DNA from 2 places in the Streptomyces sp. RKND-216 genome. Region 2 is predicted to be linked to the other one. Evidence: riboswitches for the same ligand, from Rfam matches in the RefSeq annotation. Region 2 holds a riboswitch; the other holds the start of a gene.

Region 1 (9,790 bases), 500 kb from region 2:
GCCGCCCGCGCGATCCGGGTGGCCGGCCGCGACCGCAGGTAGTACGTCGTTTTGATGCCGCGCTTCCAGGCGTAGGCGTACATCGAGCTGAGCTTGCCGATGGTCGGGGACGCCATGAACAGGTTCAGCGACTGGCTCTGGTCCAGGTACGGGGTGCGGGCAGCCGCCATGTCGATCAGCGCGCGCTGCGGGATCTCCCACGCCGTCCGGTACAGCTCCCGCACGTGCGCGGGCAGCCCCGGCAGGTCCTGCACGCTGCCGTTGGCCTCGCGCAGCGCCTCCCGGGTGGCGTCGTCCCAGCGGCCCAGTCGCTTCAGCTCGTCCACCAGGTAGCCGTTGACCTGGAGGAACTCCCCGCTCAGCGTCTCGCGCTTGAACAGGTTGGACACCTGCGGCTCAATGCATTCGTAAGCGCCGGCGATGGAGGCGATGGTCGCCGTCGGGGCGATGGCCAGCAGCAGCGAGTTCCGCATGCCGGTGGCGGCGATCCGGGTCCGCAGCGCCGACCAGCGCTCCGGCCAGGTCTGTTCGGCCTCCGGGTAGTGGTCCGGGTGGAGCACGCCGCGCGCGGTGCGCGTCGATTCCCAGGCCGGGAGCGGGCCGTGCCGCTCGGCGAGGTCGGCCGATGCCTCGTAGGCGGCGAGCATGATGCGTTCCGAGATTCGGGTGGACAGCTGCTGCGCCGCGGGGGAGTCGAAGGGCAGCCTTAGCCGGAAGAAGACGTCCTGAAGGCCCATCAGGCCCAGACCGACCGGGCGCCAGCGTGCGTTGGAGCCGCCGGCCTGCTCGGTGGGGTAGTAGTTGACGTCGACCACACGGTCCAGGAAGGTCACGGCGGTGCGCACGGTGGCGTCCAGGCGCTCCCAGTCCATCCCGCCGTCGTCGCCGAGGTGGGCGGCGACGTTGACCGAACCGAGGTTGCACACGGCGGTCTCGTCGTCGTCGGTCACCTCCAGAATCTCGGTGCACAGGTTGGAGGAGTGGACGACACGGCCGGGCTCTGCGGTTTGGTTGGCCGTGCGGTTGGCGGCGTCCTTGAAGGTCATCCAGCCGTTGCCGGTCTGTGCGAGGGTGCGCATCATCCGCGCGTACAGCTGCCGGGCCGGAACGGACTTCACGGCCTTCCCGTCCGCCTCGGCGCGACGGTAGGCGGCGTCGAAGTCGTCGCCCCACAGGTCCACCAGCTCGGGCACATCGGAGGGGGAGAACAGCGACCAGTCGGCGTCGGCCTCGACACGGCGCATGAACTCGTCCGGGATCCAGTGCGCGATGTTGAGGTTGTGGGTGCGGCGGGCCTCCTCGCCGGTGTTGTCCCGCAGCTCCAGGAACTCCTCCAGGTCGGCGTGCCAGGTCTCCAGGTAGACGCAGGCGGCGCCCTTGCGCCGGCCGCCCTGGTTCACCGCGGCGACCGAGGCGTCCAGCGTGCGCAGGAACGGCACGATGCCGTTGGAATGACCGTTCGTGCCGCGGATGAGCGAGCCGCGGGCGCGGACGCGGGACCAGGACAGGCCGATGCCCCCGGCGTGCTTGGAGAGCCGGGCGACCTGGTGGTAGCGCTCGTAGATCGAGTCCAGTTCGTCCAGCGGCGAGTCCAGCAGGTAGCACGACGACATCTGCGGGTGCCTGGTGCCGGAGTTGAAGAGCGTCGGGGAGGACGGCAGGTAGGACAGCGAGCTGGTCAGCCGGTACAGCTCGGCGACCTCGTCGACGGCATGCGCGCTGTCGTCCGCCGCCAGTCCGCAGGCGACGCGCAGGAGGAAGTGCTGCGGGGTCTCCACGACCCGGCGGGTCGTGGGGTGGCGCAGGAGGTAGCGGGAGTGGACTGTGCGCAGCCCGAAGTAGCCGAACCGGTCGTCGGCGCCGTCCGCCACGGCGGCGTCGACCAGGGCGTCCAGGCGTGCGGCGTGCGCGGTGACGAACGCGGCGGTGGAGTCCGCGATCAGACCTTCGCGGTGGCCGACGGCGACCGAGGCGGAGAACGAGGTCGCGCCCTGACCGGCGGCCTCCTCGCGCACGGCGCGGGTCAGCAGCCGGGCCGCCAGGCGCCCGTACTCCGGTTCGTCGCCGATGAGTCCGGCCGCCGCTTCGACGGCCAGCGACCGCAGGTCCGCATGGGTCGATCCGGGGTGCCGTCCGCGCCGTACCGCCGCGCCGATCCGGGCGGCGTCGGTCGCGGGCAGGTCGGCGGTCAGCTCCGTCAACAGCCGCTCCAGCAGCGTGCTGTCGGCGTCCGGCCCGGAAGGCGCCGGGAACGGCGCCGGGACGGCTGCGGCCTCTGGTGCGATGGTCACGGTGACGTGCTCTCCTCGCTCGGCGGGGGCCGGTGGGGAGGCGTGGCGCGGCGCAGGCGGCGACCCGTTGCGGGCCGGCATCACCTCGCGTCCGCCGGCCCATCCCACGGGGCCCGGACGTGTACGACGCCGTCGGCAGGTGCTCGGACTCGCGGCGTTCCGGGACCCGTCGATGCGTGGAGGCAGGGCACGGCACGCCGCACACCGTTGCGGGACAGTCCCGGATTCGCACCGGGTTCCCCTGCGGCGACAGCGAGGACGAGCATACATGTTGGGGTGCTCCGCGCGAGCACCCCAACATCTTGTGTCGCTGGTAGGGTTGCGGTGCCCGTCAGCCCTCGTCGTCGGCGAGCTCCAACGCGAAGGTCCACAGGGGCAGACCGGGGATCGGCTCCCAGTCGCGGGCCGGGGTGCGCACGAACCGCAGCCGCCCGTACAGGCGGTGAGCGGTCGTCATCCTCGACTCGGTGGAGAGCACCACGCGTTCCCGGCCGAGTGCCCGCGCACGCGCCAGGCAGTCGCGCACCAGCGCCTCGCCGACGCCGCGTCCCCGCCCCTTCCGGTGCACGGCCAGCATGCGGAACTCGGCCTCGCCGGGCCGGGCGATGTTCGCGTACTCCCCGCCGTCCCCGACGAAGGTCACGGTGCCCAGCAGGTCTCCGGTGCCCGCGTCCACGGCGACCAGGACCTGCGCGTGCCCGGCGCGGTGCGGTACGTTCCGCAGCACCTCCAGGTACGGGTCCCGCGCGCCGTGGGTGAGCAGCCCGTCCTCCAGGTACGCGTCGGCCGTCAGGTCTCCGACCTCGCCGTACTCCGCCTCGCGTGCCGCCCTGATCGTCACGTCCATGCCCCCAGCATGCAGCACCCCGCCGGCAGCATGCAGCACCCCGCCGGCGGTCGTGCCGTCGGCGGGGTGCTCGGGGTGGGTTCCGCGGATCAGGGAGCGGCGGTGGGGGCCGGCAACTCCTCCTTCACGCCCGGGTCGCCGGCGTCCGCGCGGTAGTCGGACGGCTTGGTCTCGTCCCGCCCGTCCGGGACCTTGGCGGACCGGAGAATCACCGTCAGGACGACCGTGACGACGGCGTTCAGCACGAAGGCGGTGAGGCCGATGTAACCGATCTCACCGATCATCGGGATCTCCGCCGTGCTGCCGCCGAAGTGTTCCTGCTTCGGGCTGGACACGTTGTACGCCGCGATGGTGCCGTACACCATGCCGACCGCCCAGCCGGCGAGCAGCGCCCACCGGTGGAACCAGCGCGTGAACAGGCCGCCGACCAGGGACGGGAAGGTCTGCGCGATCCAGATGCCCCCCAGTAGCTGGAAGTTGAGCGCCGCCGTTTTGTCCAGGGTGAGGACGAAGACCAGGGCGCCGACCTTCACCAGCAGCGAGGTGACCTTGGAGACCTTGGTCTCCTGCTCCGGGGTGGCGTTCGGCTTGAGGAAGTCGCGGTAGACGTTCCGGGTGAACAGGTTCGCCGCGGCGATCGACATGATGGCCGCCGGGACCAGGGCGCCGATGCCGATGGCGGCGAACGCGACGCCCGCGAACCAGGCCGGGAACATGTTCTCGAACAGCTGCGGCACCACCAGTTGCGGGTTGTCCAGCGAGATGCCGGCCGCGATGCCCATGAAGCCGAGCAGCGCCAGCAGGCCCAGCATCAGCGAGTACATCGGCAAGATGGTGGTGTTGCGGCGGATCACCTCGCGGCTGCGGCTGGACAGCGTCGCGGTGATCGCGTGCGGGTACATGAACAGCGCCAGCGCGGAGCCGAGTGCCAGCGTCGCGTACGCCCAGTGGCCCTCGGGCCCGGTGACCAGTGCTCCGCCGGTCTCGGAGAGCTTCTCGCCCGCGCTGGAGAAGATGTCGTCGAAGCCGCCGAGCTTGATCGGGATGTAGATGATCGCGACGGCGATCACGATGTAGATCAGCGAGTCCTTGACGAACGCGATCAGGGCCGGGGCCCTCAGTCCCGAGGAGTAGGTGTAGGCCGCGAGCACGCCGAAGGCGATGAGCAGCGGCAGGTCCTTGATGAACCAGTGCGTCGACGCGCCGCCGCCGACGCCCATCACGTCCAGCACAGCCTGGATGCCGACGAGCTGCAGCGCGATGTAGGGCATGGTGGCGAGGATGCCGGTCAGCGCCACGGCCAGGGACAGGCCGCGCGAGCCGAAGCGGCCCTTCACGAAGTCCGAGGTCGTCACGTAGCCGTGCCGGTGGGACACCGACCACAGACGCGGCAGGAAGAGGAAGATCAGCGGATAGACGAGGATCGTGTACGGCACCGCGAAGAAGCCCACCGCGCCGGCCGAGTAGATCAGCGCGGGGACGGCCACGAAGGTGTACGCGGTGTAGAGGTCGCCGCCGAGCAGGAACCAGGTGATCCAGGTGCCGAAGCTCCGGCCGCCCAGACCCCATTCGTCCAGATTGTCGGCATCGGCCGCCTTCCGCCAGCGGGCGGCGAGGAAGCCCATCACCGTCACCAGTGCGAAGAAGAAGACGAAGACCACGAGCGCCACGACGTTGATGTCCTCGTTCATGCGCGCTCACCCCCCTCGGCGGCCGCACGGGCGTTGCGGCGGGCGGCGTTGTCCCGCCGCACCAGCACGTAGGCGATCACCGTGAGCAGGGTGGCCAGGGGCACCCACAGCATCTGGTACCAGTAGAAGAACGGGATGCCGATGAAGGTGGGCTCCACCGAGTCGTAGCTGCCGACCCAGAGTATCGCGACGAACGGAATGAACAGACAGACGGCGGCCAGCGCGCGCGCGGGGGTGACGGTGGGGATCGTCCCCGTGCTCGTGGGTGGTGGCATGGGTGGTGCTCCCGTCCAAGTACTGAGTGATCTCCTGATCGGTGCGCAGGAATCTAGCCAGCGGGAGCGGCCCCCGTCACCCCCCTTCCGCATAACGGACCGGACAAGTCGCAGGTCGTCCGGCACGCGTCGTGGCTGGTCGGAGGCGCGCGGTGACGGCTGTTCGTCCGGGGCGGGGGCGCGGTGAAGGTCAGCGGACGGGGCGGTGGAGGTTGGCGACGAACTTGTAGCGGTCGCCGCGGTAGACCGACCGCACCCACTCCACGGGCTCCCCGTCGGTGTCCTTGGAATGCCGGGAGAGCATCAGCATCGGCAGCCCCACGTCGGTGGCGAGCAGGCCCGCCTCACGAGGGGTGGCGAGCGAGGTCTCGATGGTCTCCTCGGCCTCCGCGAGGTGGACGTCGTAGACCTCTGCGAGCGCGGTGTACAGCGAGGAGTACTTCACCAGGCTGCGCCGCAGGGCGGGGAAGCGCTTCTGCGACAGGTGGGTGGTCTCGATGGCCATCGGCTCGCCGCTGGCCAGCCGTAGGCGCTCGATGCGGAGCACCCGTCCGCCGGCCTGGATGTCCAGCAATCCGGCGAGCCGGTCGTCGGCGGTGACGTAGCCGATGTCCAGCAGCTGCGAGGTGGGTTCGAGGCCCTGGGCGCGCATGTCCTCGGTGTACGAGGTGAGTTGGAGGGCCTGTGAGACCTTCGGCTTGGCGACGAAGGTGCCCTTGCCCTGGATGCGCTCCAGTCGGCCTTCGACGACGAGTTCCTGGAGGGCCTGGCGCACGGTGGTACGCGAGGTGTCGAACTCCCCGGCCAGCGTGCGCTCCGGGGGAACGGGCGTGCCGGGGGGCAGGGTCTCGGTCATCTCGAGCAGGTGGCGCTTGAGCCGGTAGTACTTCGGCACCCGCGCGGTGCGCGTGCTTCCGTTCCCGTTCCCGCCGTTTCCGTTCTTCGCGGCGTTCGTCACCGGCTCCTCCGTCTTCGTTGCGGTTCACATCGTGGCACGTGCCCGGCCCGGTGGGACGCACCAGGCCAGGTGTCGTTCCGGTAACGGAACGGTCGGCGGGTCCGCGGACCGTTGACACCCCTATAGGTCTAGGCCAAGCTGCGGGCACTGGTCTACACCATTGCGTACACCATCGAGGAGGACGGCGTGAGGCGCAAGCTCATAGCGGCGGTGGGGGCCGCTGCACTGGTGGCCGGCGCCACCGCCTGCGGCACCGAGGGCGGCGGCGCGGGGGACGGCGGCAAGAAGACCCTGACAGTGTGGGTCATGGACGGATCGGCGCCCGAGCCGTGGTCCAAGGAGCTGAACAAGGCGTTCGAGGCTGAACACAAAGGCGTCGAGGTCGAGATGAAGATCCAGCAGTGGAACGGCATCCAGGAGCGGATCACCACTGCACTCTCCGAGGACTCGCCGCCGGACGTGCTGGAACTGGGCAACACCCAGACCGCCGGATACGCGGTCACCGGCGGCCTCGCCGACCTCACCCCGATGAAGCGCGAACTGGGCTACGACCAGTGGAACGAGGGCATGCTGAGCTCCGCCGAACTCGACGGCAAGCTCTACGCCGCTCCCTGGTACGCCGCCAACCGCGCGGTCATCTACGACAAGAGCGTCTACGAGGAGGCGGGCGTCAAGCCGCCGAAGACGCGTGAGGAGTGGCTCGCCGGCCTGGAGAAGATCGGCGAGAAGACCGACAAGCAGCCCCTCTACCTCCCCGGCCAGAGCTGGTACGTCTTCGCCGGGTTCCTCTGGGACGAGGGCGGCAACCTCGCTGTGGAGAAGGGCGGCGACACGTGGGAGGGTGCCCTCGCGAGCGACGAGGCGGCGACCGCCATGGACTTCTACAAGGAACTCCAGTCGCACTCCACCGCCCCCAAGGACGCGGACGAGGCCACTCCGCAGCAGTCCACCGACGTCGTGCCCAAGAATGACGTGGCGTCCTGGATCGGGCTCGGCTGGGAGGCCGGCGGCGCCGTCGCCGCCATCGAGGAGGCAGGCGACGAGGCCGACTTCGGCTACTTCCCGATCCCTGGCAAGACCGCCGACCAGCCCGGACACGTCTTCTTCGGCGGCTCCAACCTCTCCGTCTCCGAGCGGTCCCCCAACAAGGAACTCGCCCAGGAGTGGCTGAAGATGGCCACTTCCGAGGAGTGGATGACGAAGTACGCCGAGGCCACCGAGGGCGGCCTGCTGCCCAACAGCCCCGCCGCACAGGTCGATCCGGCCGAGGGCTCGTTCGCCGAGGCGATGGTCGCGTCCGCGGAGGTCGGCCGCATCACCCCGGTCACCCCGGGCTGGGCCAACGTCGAGACCGACCCCAACCCGATCAAGACGTACATGACCAAGGTGCTGGAGGGGACCGACCCGAAGCAGGCCGGCAAGGAGGCCGACGAGGTCATCACCGAGCGCATCAACGGGAGCTGACGTCGGCGCGTCCGCAGCGCACCCGTCCCTGGCGGCCGGCCTCCCCCGGCCGCCGGGGCACTCCACGGCCCTGATGCCCCCTCACCCCGAGGAATGAGGACATGACCCTGCACACCCAGGGAGCGACCCCCGGAACGCCGCAGGCGGCGCCCCGCGCCGAGGAGTCGCCGCCCGATGTGCCCGAGCCCGCCCCGTCGGCCGACGGCGGCGCGCCGCCACGTCCGCGCCGCCCGCGGACCCATGCCTGGCTGCCGTACGCGCTGGTCGCGCCGGCGGTGCTCTCCTTGCTGGTCTTCCTCGGCTATCCGCTGGTCCGCAACGTCCTGATCTCGCTGCAGCAGCTCGGCCGCATCGAGATGATCTCGCGCCAGACGGTGTGGACGGGGCTGAGCAACTACACCGAGCTGCTGGCCGACGACATGTTCTGGACCGTGGTGGTCCGCACGTTCGTGTTCATGGCCGTCAACGTGGTGCTGATCATGGTCCTCGGCACCCTGGCCGGGCTGCTGCTGAACCGGCTCGGCTCCCGGATGCGGTTGGTGCTCTCGCTCGCCCTGGTCATGGCCTGGGCGATGCCCATCGTCGCCTCCGCCACCGTCTTCCGCTGGCTCTTCGACACTCAGTTCGGCGTGATGAACTGGGTGATGCGGGTCCTCGGCTTCGCTGGCTACGAGCAGCACAACTGGTTCGACACCGGCTTCTCCACCCTGGCCATCGTCACCCTGATGATCGTCTGGGCGTCCGTCCCGTTCGTCGCGCTCAACCTCTACGCAGGTCTCACCACCATCAGCGGCGAGCTGTACGAGGCGGCGCGGATGGACGGGGCCTCGAACACCCGCATCTTCCGCTCCGTGGTGTTTCCGATCATGAAGCCGTTCTTCCTGATCACGACCTTCCTGGAGATCATCTGGGTCTTCAAGGCGTTCGCGCAGATCGTCGCCCTGAACGGCGGCGGCCCGGACCGCGCCTCCGAGACCCTCCCGGTCTTCGCCTACGTCGAGGGCATGTCGCAGATGAACTTCGGCGTGGCGGCGGCCGCCTCCGTGCTGACCATCCTCATCCTGCTGGTCGCCATGTCCTTCTACTTCCGCCTGATCCTCAAGCAGGAGGAGGAGCAGTGAGCGCACTCACCGCCGTGACCGACCGCAGCGCGGAACGCGCCCGGCGCCGGAAGGCGTTCGGCCGCCTCTGGCCCAACCTGGTGGCCCTGCCGCTGGCGCTGTTCTTCGTCTTCCCCGTCTACTGGATGTTCTCCACGTCCTTCAAACCGGCGTCCGAGGTGCTCACCAAGGACCCGACGTTCCTCTTCACCCCCACCGTCGAGCACTACACGACGGCCACTGGCGTGGAACTGTTCTGGACGTACGTCGCCAACAGCCTCACGGTCACCGTGAGCGCCGTGCTGCTGGCCCTGCTGGTAGCGCTGGCGGCGAGCTTCGCGATCGTGCGGATGCGCTTCCGGGGGCGCAAAGGGCTGGTGCTGGCCGTGATGATGGCGCAGATGGCCCCCTGGGAGGTCATGGTCATCGTGATGTACCTGATCGCCCGCGACGCGCAGATGCTCAACAGCATCGGCACCCTCACGCTGATCTACTTCGTGATGGTGCTGCCCTTCACCGTCTGGACCCTGCGCGGCTTCATCGCCGCCGTGCCGAAGGAGCTGGAGGAGGCGGCGCTGATCGACGGCTGCGGCCGCACCCAGGCCTTCTTCCGGGTGATCTTCCCGCTGCTGGCGCCCGGCCTGATGTCCACCTCGCTCTTCGGCTTCATCACCGCCTGGAACGAGTTCGCCATGGTGCTGGTGCTCAACAAGGAGTCCGAGGCGTACACGCTGCCGCTGTGGCTCACTCAGTTCCAGTCGGCGTTCGGCAACGACTGGGGTGCGACCATGGCCGCGTCCTCGCTCTTCGCGCTCCCGGTCCTGATGCTCTTCCTGTTCCTGCAACGACGCGCCGTCGGCGGCCTCAGCGCCGGCGCCGTGAAGGGGTGACGCCCACCATGACGACCCTCGTACGGGACACATCCGCCGTTACCCGGGACGCCCTCGCCGTCCTGCAACCGGGCTTCGCCGGCACCACCGCCCCCAACTGGCTGCTCCGGCAACTCCGTGAGGGCCTGGGCTCCGTGGGCCTGTTCGGCCGCAACATCTCCTCCCCGGACCAGCTCGCCGCGCTCACCGCCGAACTCCGGGAGATCCGTCCGGACGTGCTGGTCGCCATCGACGAGGAGGGCGGCGACGTCACGCGCCTGGAGGCCCGCGCCGG
Region 2 (9,790 bases):
GAAGACGCTGCTGCGCATCGAGGCCCTGGAGCGGGGGCAGGGCGTGTGCTCGCCGTTGGCGCTGCGCTGGCACGGCGACCTGGCGTCCGGGCTGGCGGCGCTGGGCGAGACCGAACGGGCCGAAGAGGTGATCCGCGCCGCCCGGGCGGCCGTGGGCTCCCGCGCCCGTGGGGTGGGCGTCACCGCACAGCTCGACCGTGCCGAGGCCGCCGTCCGTGCTGCGCGCGGCGACGCGGACACGGCACTGGAGCTGCTGGGGGGCGCGGCGCGGCGGTTCGAGGAGCTGGGCCAGCCCCTGGAGCGTGGTCACTGCCTGCTGGAACGTGCCCGTGTCCACCGCCGGCGGCGCCGGCACGCCGCCGCCCGGGCCGCCGTGGCGGAGGCGCTGGAGTTGTTCACCGAGTGCGGTGCCCGGCCGTGGGCGGAGCAGGCGGGGCGCAGCCTCGACCGGCTCGGTGCGGGCACGCCTCCCGCCCGGCAGGGCACGGGGGCCCACGAGGACCGTGCCCCGGCGCAGCGCCGCGTGCTGACGGACAACGAGGCCCGCATCGCGGCCCTGGTGGGCGAGGGGGCGACCAACCAGGAGGTGGCGGCGCGGATGTTCCTGAGCGTCAAGACCATCGAGGCGTCGCTGACCCGCATCTACCGCAAGGTCGGCATCCGGTCCCGCACCCAGCTCGGCACGTGGCTGCGCTCGGGTGCGGGACGTGCGGACGCCGGCGTCACCTCCTCGGAGTGAGTCCCCCTGCGTGGTAGCGGGCTCCGGCGTTCCAGAGGATGAAGGAGTCCATCCCGTTGTCACGGGCCGCCTTCACCTGCGCCGCCACCTCGTCGTCGCCGTAGGCGACGCCGAGCGAGAAGTCCTGGAGCCACGGCACAATCACGGCGCCGCTGCCCTTCGCCTGCTTCTCGAAGTCCGCCAGCGACCGCTTCACGATCTTGTACGGGTCGGCGTTGGGGTTGGACACGCCGTACTCGCCGGCCGCCCAGTGCGAGGGGTAGACCATGGGCGCGATGTAGTCGGAGTGCTCGGCCATGGCCGGGATGTCCTGCGCGATCTCCGTCGGGCGGGTGGCCGCCACCCCGAAGACGCAGGCGCCGAGGAACGCGCCCTCGGGGCGCACCCGTTCACGGGTCTCGGCCATGAAGGAGGCGATCCTCTCCGTCGGCCTCCGGTCGCCGAGCCCGGGGAAGGTGAAGCCGCTCATCCGGCCGTCGGGGCGGCGCACGTAGTCGTACAGGATGTCGTCGAAGCCGAGTTCGGCGGCCTCCACGGCGAGGTCCATGTTGTACTCGCGGACCTCCTCGTTCGCGAAATTGGTGAACGACAGCTTCCCGTAGTGCCCGCCACCGCCGTACGGGGCGCCGTTCGCGTCCTGCACCACGCGCTCGCGGGCACCGGACCTCCAGGACGCCCTCGCCAGGATCGGGTCGCGGAAGGCGACGATGCGGCCCACCACGCGCACGTCCCGCTCGTGGAGTTCGCGGAGGGCCTTCTTCGCGTCGTAGTAGCCCTTGGCGGCTCCGATCTTCCGCGCCAGCGGGACCTGCGAGTCGTAGCCGATCTCGCCGTCCTCGTCCTTGATGTCGAGCTGGACGGCGTTGATCCGCCCCTCCTCGGCCATCTTCAGGATGGGATCGCGCAGGGCCTTCGACGTCCAGCCGATGGCCGTGATGTGCACCGCCCGGGTGTCGGGGTAGGGCACCAGAACCGTGGCGTTCTCGGCCGTCTCGTTACCGCCCTCGTCGACCGCGCGGACCTCGACCTCGGGGGCGGGTTCGGCGAGGCGGTGGGAGAACGCGCCGTCGTCGCCGACCTTCACCTCTGCCCCGCCGACAGTGACCGTCCGCGCGCCCTCGACGTGTCCGCGGATGGTCGCTGGCGCGCGCAGCGACTCGGCCTGCGCCTTCTCGATGGTCAGGCGCGGCGCGGTGGTGTCGACGGTGAAGGAGCGCCGGGTGGTCTGCGTGAAGCCGAGGTTCCCGTTGGCGGCGACGGTCAGTTCGTGCGCGCCGTCGTCCAGCCCGGGCGTCTCGACGAGCAGGCGGTCGCCGTCCCGACGGGTCTTCGCGGGCTCGCCGTCGAGAGAGACGGTGAGGCCGTCCAGCGACGTGCCGCCCCGCGCGACCAGCTCCAGGCGGCCGTTCTTCGTCTCCGCGCCGTTCAGCACACCACCGTTCTCCAGGCCCGCCACGCGTATCTGGGGCGGTACGGACCGGAACGCGACGGCGGCCAGGCCCGCGCAGCCGACCACCACCAGCATGACGGCGAGGATCGCGAGACGTCGGCGGCCGAGGACCTGGACGAAGCTCCTGCGCCTTCCCGCTCCGGGTGGACTGGTCTGCACGCGCGATCACCTGCCGTTCGGGAGGTCGTGTCTGACGTGACGTCAGCCTGAACAGGGCTGCCGCCTCGGACGATTCGACCACTCGACTCCCGGCAACAATGCCACTGTCGTCTCTTCATACTTCCCTGGCGCGGCAGGAGGCCAATCATGGTTCGTCCACTCCGGCTCGGCGCGGCGGCAGCCGCGGCCGCGCTCCTGACCCTCGCGGGATGCGCCGGGAGCACCTCATCGGACGAGCCGGAGGACCGGAAAGCGGAACGCGCGCCGGGTGCGGCGGACACGGCCGGCGGCGAACGGGACAGCCCGTCGCCGTCCCCCTCCGCGCCCGACCCGGCCGCCGTCGACGCTGACGAACTCGGCGCCGTACCGGTGCTGATGTACCACCAGATCGTCGACGATCCGCAGAGCATCTACGACCGCACGCCCGAGGACTTCGAGGCCGAGCTGGAACGCCTCGCCCGCGAGGACTACGTTCCGGTCACGGCCCGCGAACTGACCGGCGGCCGCATCGACATCCCTGCGGGCACCCACCCCGTCGTCCTCACCTTCGACGACTCCACCGTCAGCCAGCTCGCGCTCGACGCCGCCGGGAAGCCCGAACGGGACACCGCCGTCGCCGTCCTCCGCGACGTCGCGGAGAAGCACCCGGACTTCCGCCCGGTCGCCACCTTCTTCGTCAACGGCGACCCGTTCGCCGAACCCGGTGGGCAGCGCACGCTGGGCTGGCTGCACGACCACGGCTTCGAGATCGGGAACCACACCCTGCGGCACACCACCCTCGGCACGGTCTCCGGCTCCGAGGTCCAGCGCGCCGTCGCCCGCAACCAGAAGGCCATCACCGACGCCCTCCCGGACGACGTCACCGTGGACTCCCTCGCCCTGCCCAACGGCTCGATGCCGTCCGCCGCCGGGCTCGCCGTCGAGGGCTCCTCCGGCGGCACCGACTACCGGCACGCCGGAGTCTACCTGGTCGGCGCCAACCCCGCGCCGTCCCCCTTCTCCTCGGACTTCGACCCGGCGGCGATCCCCCGCATCCGCTCCCAGGGCCCGGACGGCCCCGACGCGAAATTCGCCTCCGCCGCCTGGCTCGACAAGCTCGCGGACGGCACCGTCGCCCGCTACACCTCCGACGGCGACCCGGACCGCGTCTCCTTCCCCGCCGACCGCAAGCCCTCCCTCGCCGCCCCCTTCGAGAACCGCGCCCAGCCGTACTGACTCGTCCGGCCCCCCCACCCGAAGGGGCGAACCCGCCCCGGACACGGGCTTCCTCGCTCCCCCGGCTGAACGCCCCGGCTCCCGTGGAGGCCCCCGGCGCGCGCAGCCGAGTGTGCGACGATGTCCGGCGACAAGGCGACGGCGGAACGAGGAAGCCGGTGTGAATCCGGCGAGGTCCCGCCACTGTGACCGGCGAGCGGATCCCGAACAGGCCACTGCCCCCGGCGGGCGGGAAGGCCGGGACGAGCAGTGACCCGAGAGCCAGGAGACTCCCGCGGTCGCCCCTCGACGAACCGGGGCGGACTTCCCCGGAGGGGAGTGTGGGCAGCATGCCCGGGACACCTTCACTCCGCCCCGCCGTGCCACGGAACCCGAATCGGCGGCGGCGCTGCCCGGCGACGCACGCTGAGGTGAGGATCCGGCGGAGACGTATGCGGTGACAACGGACCGTACGTGAAATTTCCGCGCGTCCCCCGCTCGGCCGCTGCCTACACTGGTCGGCGCGCCACGCAGGGGTACGGAACGGGGAGACGCATGACGACGCACGGGGGCGAGTTCTCGGCGAGCGCCGCATCCATCGACGGCAGTTCACACCTGCTCCTCGAGGTCGCGGGACTGCTCCACGCCGGACGGATGGACGGCGAGAACGCGACGATGTGCCGGGTGCCGCGGTCGCATCCCGAGGTGGCTCAGTCCGTGCACCGGTTCGCGACGTTCGCCCGCGACCAGTACGCCGACGCCGTCCTGCTGCTGGCCGCCCTCGCGACGAAGCTCGAGGCGACGGGCCACGCCTACGCCCGCGCCGACGAGGACTCCCAGCGGGCCCTGGACGGCGTCCTGCAGTCCGGGCGGCTCGTCGACCCCCAGGACAGGTGACCGCGATGGCCCACCGAGCCGACGTCGCGTTCCTCGCCGACGCCAACCCGGCGCTCATCGAGCGCAACGCCGACGAGTTCGCGCGGCTGCACCGGCTCGCCGACTCGACGGACGACGCCTTCCTCAAGGCCGGCCGCGTCGACTGGGTCAGCACGTCGCAGCAGCAGTACGTGAAGCGCCTGGACGAGGCGAAGCAGCTCGTGGACGGCCTGTCCGCCGGTTTCCGCAAAGCCTGGCAGGCGCTGGCCGACTACGCCGAGGCCGTGACGACGGCGCAACGCCACTTCGACGACGGCGAGTTCTCCGAACGGAAGCTGGCCGAGGTTGTTGCACGGGAGGCGACTCTGCTCACGCGTCTGACCGGTGCGGAGAGCCCGATGCGGGAGTGGGAGGACCTGCGCGACTCCTCCGGTCTGCTGGACCGGATCGGCGAGTTCGGCGTCGACGTCGACGCGATCCGGGAGGACGCCGAACGCCACTACCAGCAGGCGAACGACGCCTACGGGGACGCGCAGCGCGTCGAGTCGGAGGCACGAAGCCGCTGCCTCGCCGAGCTGCGGACGGCGTACGCCTCGCTCCCCGAGTTCCGTGGCGGCTCCGGCGACTCCGCCGAGATCCTGGGCAGCCTCGGCCTCCTCCGGGAGGAGACGCGGCAGGCCGCGGACGACCCCCACGCGCAACTTCCCGGCACCGGCGTCAAGGCCGACGCGATCCCGTCCCTCAGCGACGCGCTCGTCGTGAACGAGAAGCTGGAGCGCATCCGGTCACTGGCGGCGGAACACCCCGACGCGAAGGGCATCAGCTACCTCCTGCCCTCGGACTCGGAAGAGACCCTCCGGGGCTACGTCGACGCCAACAGCGCGCTGATCAGGGCTGCCGCCCACCACTCCGGGCTGCCGCCCGAGATGGTCGCGGGCATCGCGTGGCAGGAGGTCGGGGGCGCGCCGGCGGTGGTGGACGACGTGGCCGACGAGGTACGGCAGCTCGTGCCCGGGACCGGGGAGGCCGACCACACGTCGATGGGGCCGCTCGCCGTGCAGGTCCGGCGAGGCGCCGAAGTCCTCGGCTACGACCCGCACCACCTCACCGACCACCAGCGGGCGCGCGTCGAGGAGGCGATCAAGGACCCGGCGCAGAACGTCTTCATCGCCTCCGAGTACCTCGCGCAGATGAAGGCGGAGAGCGGCTTCGCGGACGTGCCGGCCGAGCAGATGACACGTGCGCAGATGCAGGAGCTCGCCGCGCGGTACAACGGCGGACCCTACTGGCAGAGCGACGACGCCCAGGCCTACGCGCGCCGCTTCGACGCCCGGCTGGACGAGGCGACGGCGCCGCTCCGCTGACCGGCGCCGGGGGGCTTGGCAGCCGCCGGGACGGCCCCGTCGGGCCGCACGGCCGACGGATCGGCGGTGGATCTCGTGGAGTTCGCCGGCACACCTCCGGTCAGCAGCAGCCGGAGGCTCCCGGCAGCGTGCGCTTGTTGCGGGAGGCGGCGTTGCGGGCGGCGAGGTCGGCGTCCGCGGGGTAACCGACCTCCTCGAGGGTGAGGCCGTGCGGGCGGACGACGTGCACGGCGGAGTCGCGGACGCCCGCCGCAAGGACCTTGCCGGGCCATTCGGAGGGCCGGTGGCCGTCGCCGACGAACAGCATCGCGCCGACCAGCGACCGGACCATGTTGTGGCAGAACGCGTCCGCCAGGACGGTCGCCTCCAGGACGCCGTCGCGGTGCCGGACCCAGTGCAGCCGCCGTAGGGTGCGGATGGTGGTGGCGCCCTCGCGCTTCTTGCAGTAGGCGGCGAAGTCGTGTTCGCCGAGCAGCGCGTCGGCGGCGGCGTTCATCGCGTCGAGGTCCAGGGGCCAGTTGTGCCAGAGCACGTGGCCGCGGCGCAGCGGGTCGACGCCCCCGGGATGGTCGCAGACGCGGTAGGCGTAGCGCCGCCAGATCGCGGAGAAGCGCGCGTCGAAGTGGGGCGGCGCCTCGGCGACCCGGTGCACGCGGACGTCCATGGGCAGCCGTCCGGCGAGGCGGCGCAGCAGTTGGCCGCCCTGCTCGGCCCAGAGGTGGGCGGGAAGGTCGACGTGGGCGACCTGGCCGCGGGCGTGGACGCCCGCGTCGGTGCGGCCCGCGACGGTGAGCGGTGGTGCGGCGTCCAGGCGCAGCACGACGCGCAGCGCGTCCTCGATCTCCTGCTGGACGGTGCGCTGCCCGCCCTTCTGGCGGGCCCAGCCGGAGAAGTCCTTGCCGTCGTAGCTCAGGTCGAGCCGTACCCGGACGAGGCCGGGCTCCACGTCGTCGCTCACGCACTCGATCCTCTCACCACGCCCCGGCGCGCGTGACGGCCCTCCGCGCCCGTTCCTTACTCGAGGGTAGGCATCGCCGGGAGTTCTTGCTATACAGGCCGTCAACAAGCCACGGCGGATCACGACGACGCGCATCAGGGAGCCCAGCAAGGCAGGCAGCACCGTTCGGCCGGAGAACGGAGCCGACGCACGGCCCCGCGAGGACCGCCTCGCGCAGCGGCTGCTCGACTCCTCCGCCCGGCTCTCCTACGACCCGGCCACCGAGGTCGACTGGGAGACGCCCCTCGACGAGGACTTCCACGGCGCCAGCCCCGAGTGGAGCACGCTCTACGGGACGCCGTACTGGAACGAACTGACCGAGGCGCAACGCAAGGAGCTGACCCGGCAGGAGGCCGCGTCGGTGGCCAGCACCGGCATATGGTTCGAGATGATCCTCCAGCAGATGGTGCTCCGGGACATCTACGCCAAGGACCCGACGGACGAGACGGTGCAGTGGGCGCTCACCGAGATCGCCGACGAGTGCCGCCACTCCCTCATGTTCGCCCGCGGCGCGAAGAAGCTGCGCGCCCCCGCCTACCGCCCGCACCGCGTCGCCGTCGAACTCGGCCGCGCCTTCAAGACCGTCGCCTTCGGCGAGGCCGCGTACGCCGCGATCCTCGTCGCCGAAGAGGTCCTCGACGTGATGCAGCGCGACTGGATGCGCGACGAACGGGTCGTGCCGTTCGTACGCACCATCAACAACATCCACGTCGTCGAGGAGTCCCGGCACATGAAGTTCGCCCGGGACGAGACCCGCCGGCACCTCGCGCGCACCGGCCGCACCCGCCGCACGATCCACGCCTTCGTCATCGCGGTCGCCGCGTACGTGATCGTCACCAGCATGGTGCACCCCGGGGTCTACGCGAACGCCGGCCTCGACGAGCAGCGGGCGGTCCGCGAGGCGAAGGCAAACGAGCACCACAAGGCGATGATGCGCTCCAGCTGCTCGGGCCTGATGGAGTTCCTCTCCTCCTGCGGTCTGCTCACCAAGCCGGCGCTGGTCTTCTACCGGCGCGCCCACCTCATCTGAGCAAACCCATGGCCTACGCGATCACCCAGACCTGCTGCAACGACGCCACCTGCGTGGCCGTCTGCCCGGTCAACTGCATCCGCCCGACGCCGCAGGAACGGGCCTTTGGCAGCACCGAGATGCTGCACATCGACCCGCGGACCTGCATCGACTGCGGTGCCTGCGCGGACGCCTGCCCGGTGGAGGCGGTCTTCCCCGTGGACCGGCTGCCTCCGGCGCAGCAGGAGTACGCCGACATCAACGCCGCGTACTTCGCGGGCGCCGCCTCCCCCGGCGAGAGAGCCGACCACGGCCCCGTCTTCCACGCCTGGGGCCGGCCGACGTTCGACCGCACCTTGCCGTCCGACTTCGGGCCGCTGCGGGTGGCCGTGGTCGGCACCGGGCCTGCGGGCATGTACGCCGCGGAGGACCTGCTGCTGCACACGCCCGCCGAGGTCACGCTGATCGACCGGCTGCCCACGGCCGGCGGCCTCGTGCGGTACGGCGTGGCACCCGACCACCTCTCCACCCGCAGGATCGGCGCGTCCTTCGCTCGGCTCCACACCCACCCCCGCGTGCGGCTGCACCTGGGCCTGGAAGCCGGCCGGGACGTCACCGCGGACGAACTCGCCGCCCACCACGACGCAGTCGTCTGGGCCGTGGGCGCCTCCGCCGACCGCCGGGTCGGCATCCCCGGCGAGGACCTCGACGGCAGCATCCCGGCGACCACCTTCGTCTCCTGGTACAACGGCCACCCGGACGTGGCCCCGGACGCCGTCGACTTGTCCGCCGAGCGCGTCGTGGTCATCGGCAACGGCAACGTGGCGCTCGACGTCGCCCGCATCCTCGCCAGCGAACCGGAGCAGCTGGCCGCCACCGAGATCGCCGGTCACGCGCTGGCCGCGCTCCGGCGCAGCCGCGTGCGGGAGGTGGTCGTGCTCGGACGGCGCGGACCCGAGGACGCGGCGTACACCCGTTCGGAGCTGGCCGCGCTGCGGCACTTGCCGGGCGTGGACCTGGTCCTGGACGCCCACGACCCCAGGGTGGGCGCGGCGGTCGACGCGGCCGCCGGGACGCACGGCACGGCAGGCGTGCTGCGCGGCATGACGCGGGAGGCCGTGGACTGGACGCGGCCCCCGGCCGGCGACGCGCGGCGCATCGTCCTCCGCTTCCACTCGGCGCCGGTGGAGGTCTGCGGCGCGGGCGGAGCGGTGCGCGCGGTCCGTGTCTCGGGCCCGCACGGTGACGTGGAGCTCCCCGCCGGCGCGGTCCTCCGGGCGGTCGGCCACCGGGGGAGGCCGGTCGCCGGGCTCCCCTTCGACGAGGTCACCGGAACGGTGCCGCACGAGGGCGGCCGCGTACCCGGCCGTCCGGGCACCTACGTGGTGGGATGGATCAAGCGGGGACCGTCCGGGGGGATCGGGGCGAACCGCGCGTGCGCGGCGGAGACCGTGGGGACGCTGCTGGCCGACGCGGTCGCCGGTGCGCTTCCCCCGCCCGAACGCTCCCTGCGTGCGTTCACCCGTCTGGCCCGCCGCCGTCGCCGACGGTGAGGTCTCCCCGGCCCCGCCGCACAGGGAACGGGCCCGCACCCCCGAGGGGTGCGGGCCCGTTCGCAGCTGCGGGTCGCGTCAGGCGTCCTTGGACTCCTCGGCGGCCTCGTCGGCAGCCTCGTCCTTGGTGACGTCGACCTTCTCCGCGTCGGCGGCCTTCTTCTCGTCGGCCTCCTTCACGGACCGTTTCGTCGCCGCCTCGGCCTCGCCGACAGCCTTCTGCTGCACGGTGAGGGCCTCCACCAGCTCGATGACCGCCATCGGGGCGTTGTCGCCGCGGCGGTTGCCGATCTTGGTGATGCGGGTGTAGCCACCCGGACGGTTCTCGTAGCGGGGACCGATCTCGGTGAAGAGCGTGTGGACGACACCCTTGTCCAGGACCGTGCGCATGACCTGGCGGCGGTTGTGAAGGTCACCCTTCTTCGCCTTGGTGATCAGACGCTCCGCGA

The links. Region 2 has a riboswitch for cobalamin ahead of E4198_RS09695 (hypothetical protein). Riboswitches for the same ligand answer to the same signal wherever they lie in the genome.
Region 1: it holds a riboswitch for cobalamin, as region 2 does, so the genes downstream of both, E4198_RS07385 (ribonucleoside-diphosphate reductase subunit alpha) here and E4198_RS09695 (hypothetical protein) in region 2, are expected to answer to the same signal.

Annotation. Positions count from the first base shown of each region.
Region 1 is NZ_SSBQ01000002.1:1,718,184-1,727,973, reverse strand. It holds gene E4198_RS07385 (ribonucleoside-diphosphate reductase subunit alpha) at 1-2,216, opposite strand, end outside; cobalamin riboswitch at 2,408-2,574, opposite strand; gene E4198_RS07380 (GNAT family N-acetyltransferase) at 2,623-3,138, opposite strand; gene E4198_RS07375 (sodium:solute symporter) at 3,228-4,829, opposite strand; gene E4198_RS07370 (DUF3311 domain-containing protein) at 4,826-5,104, opposite strand; gene E4198_RS07365 (GntR family transcriptional regulator) at 5,295-6,062, opposite strand; gene E4198_RS07360 (extracellular solute-binding protein) at 6,249-7,526, shown strand; gene E4198_RS07355 (sugar ABC transporter permease) at 7,628-8,647, shown strand; gene E4198_RS07350 (carbohydrate ABC transporter permease) at 8,644-9,516, shown strand; gene E4198_RS07345 (glycoside hydrolase family 3 N-terminal domain-containing protein) at 9,525-9,790, shown strand, end outside.
Region 2 is NZ_SSBQ01000002.1:2,222,783-2,232,572, forward strand. It holds gene E4198_RS09680 (LuxR family transcriptional regulator) at 1-739, shown strand, start outside; gene E4198_RS09685 (putative glycoside hydrolase) at 723-2,348, opposite strand; gene E4198_RS09690 (polysaccharide deacetylase family protein) at 2,496-3,563, shown strand; cobalamin riboswitch at 3,709-3,835, shown strand; gene E4198_RS09695 (hypothetical protein) at 4,098-4,439, shown strand; gene E4198_RS09700 (lytic transglycosylase domain-containing protein) at 4,445-5,782, shown strand; gene truA (tRNA pseudouridine(38-40) synthase TruA) at 5,883-6,740, opposite strand; gene E4198_RS09710 (diiron oxygenase) at 6,874-7,809, shown strand; gene E4198_RS09715 (FAD-dependent oxidoreductase) at 7,818-9,341, shown strand; gene rplQ (50S ribosomal protein L17) at 9,420-9,790, opposite strand, start outside.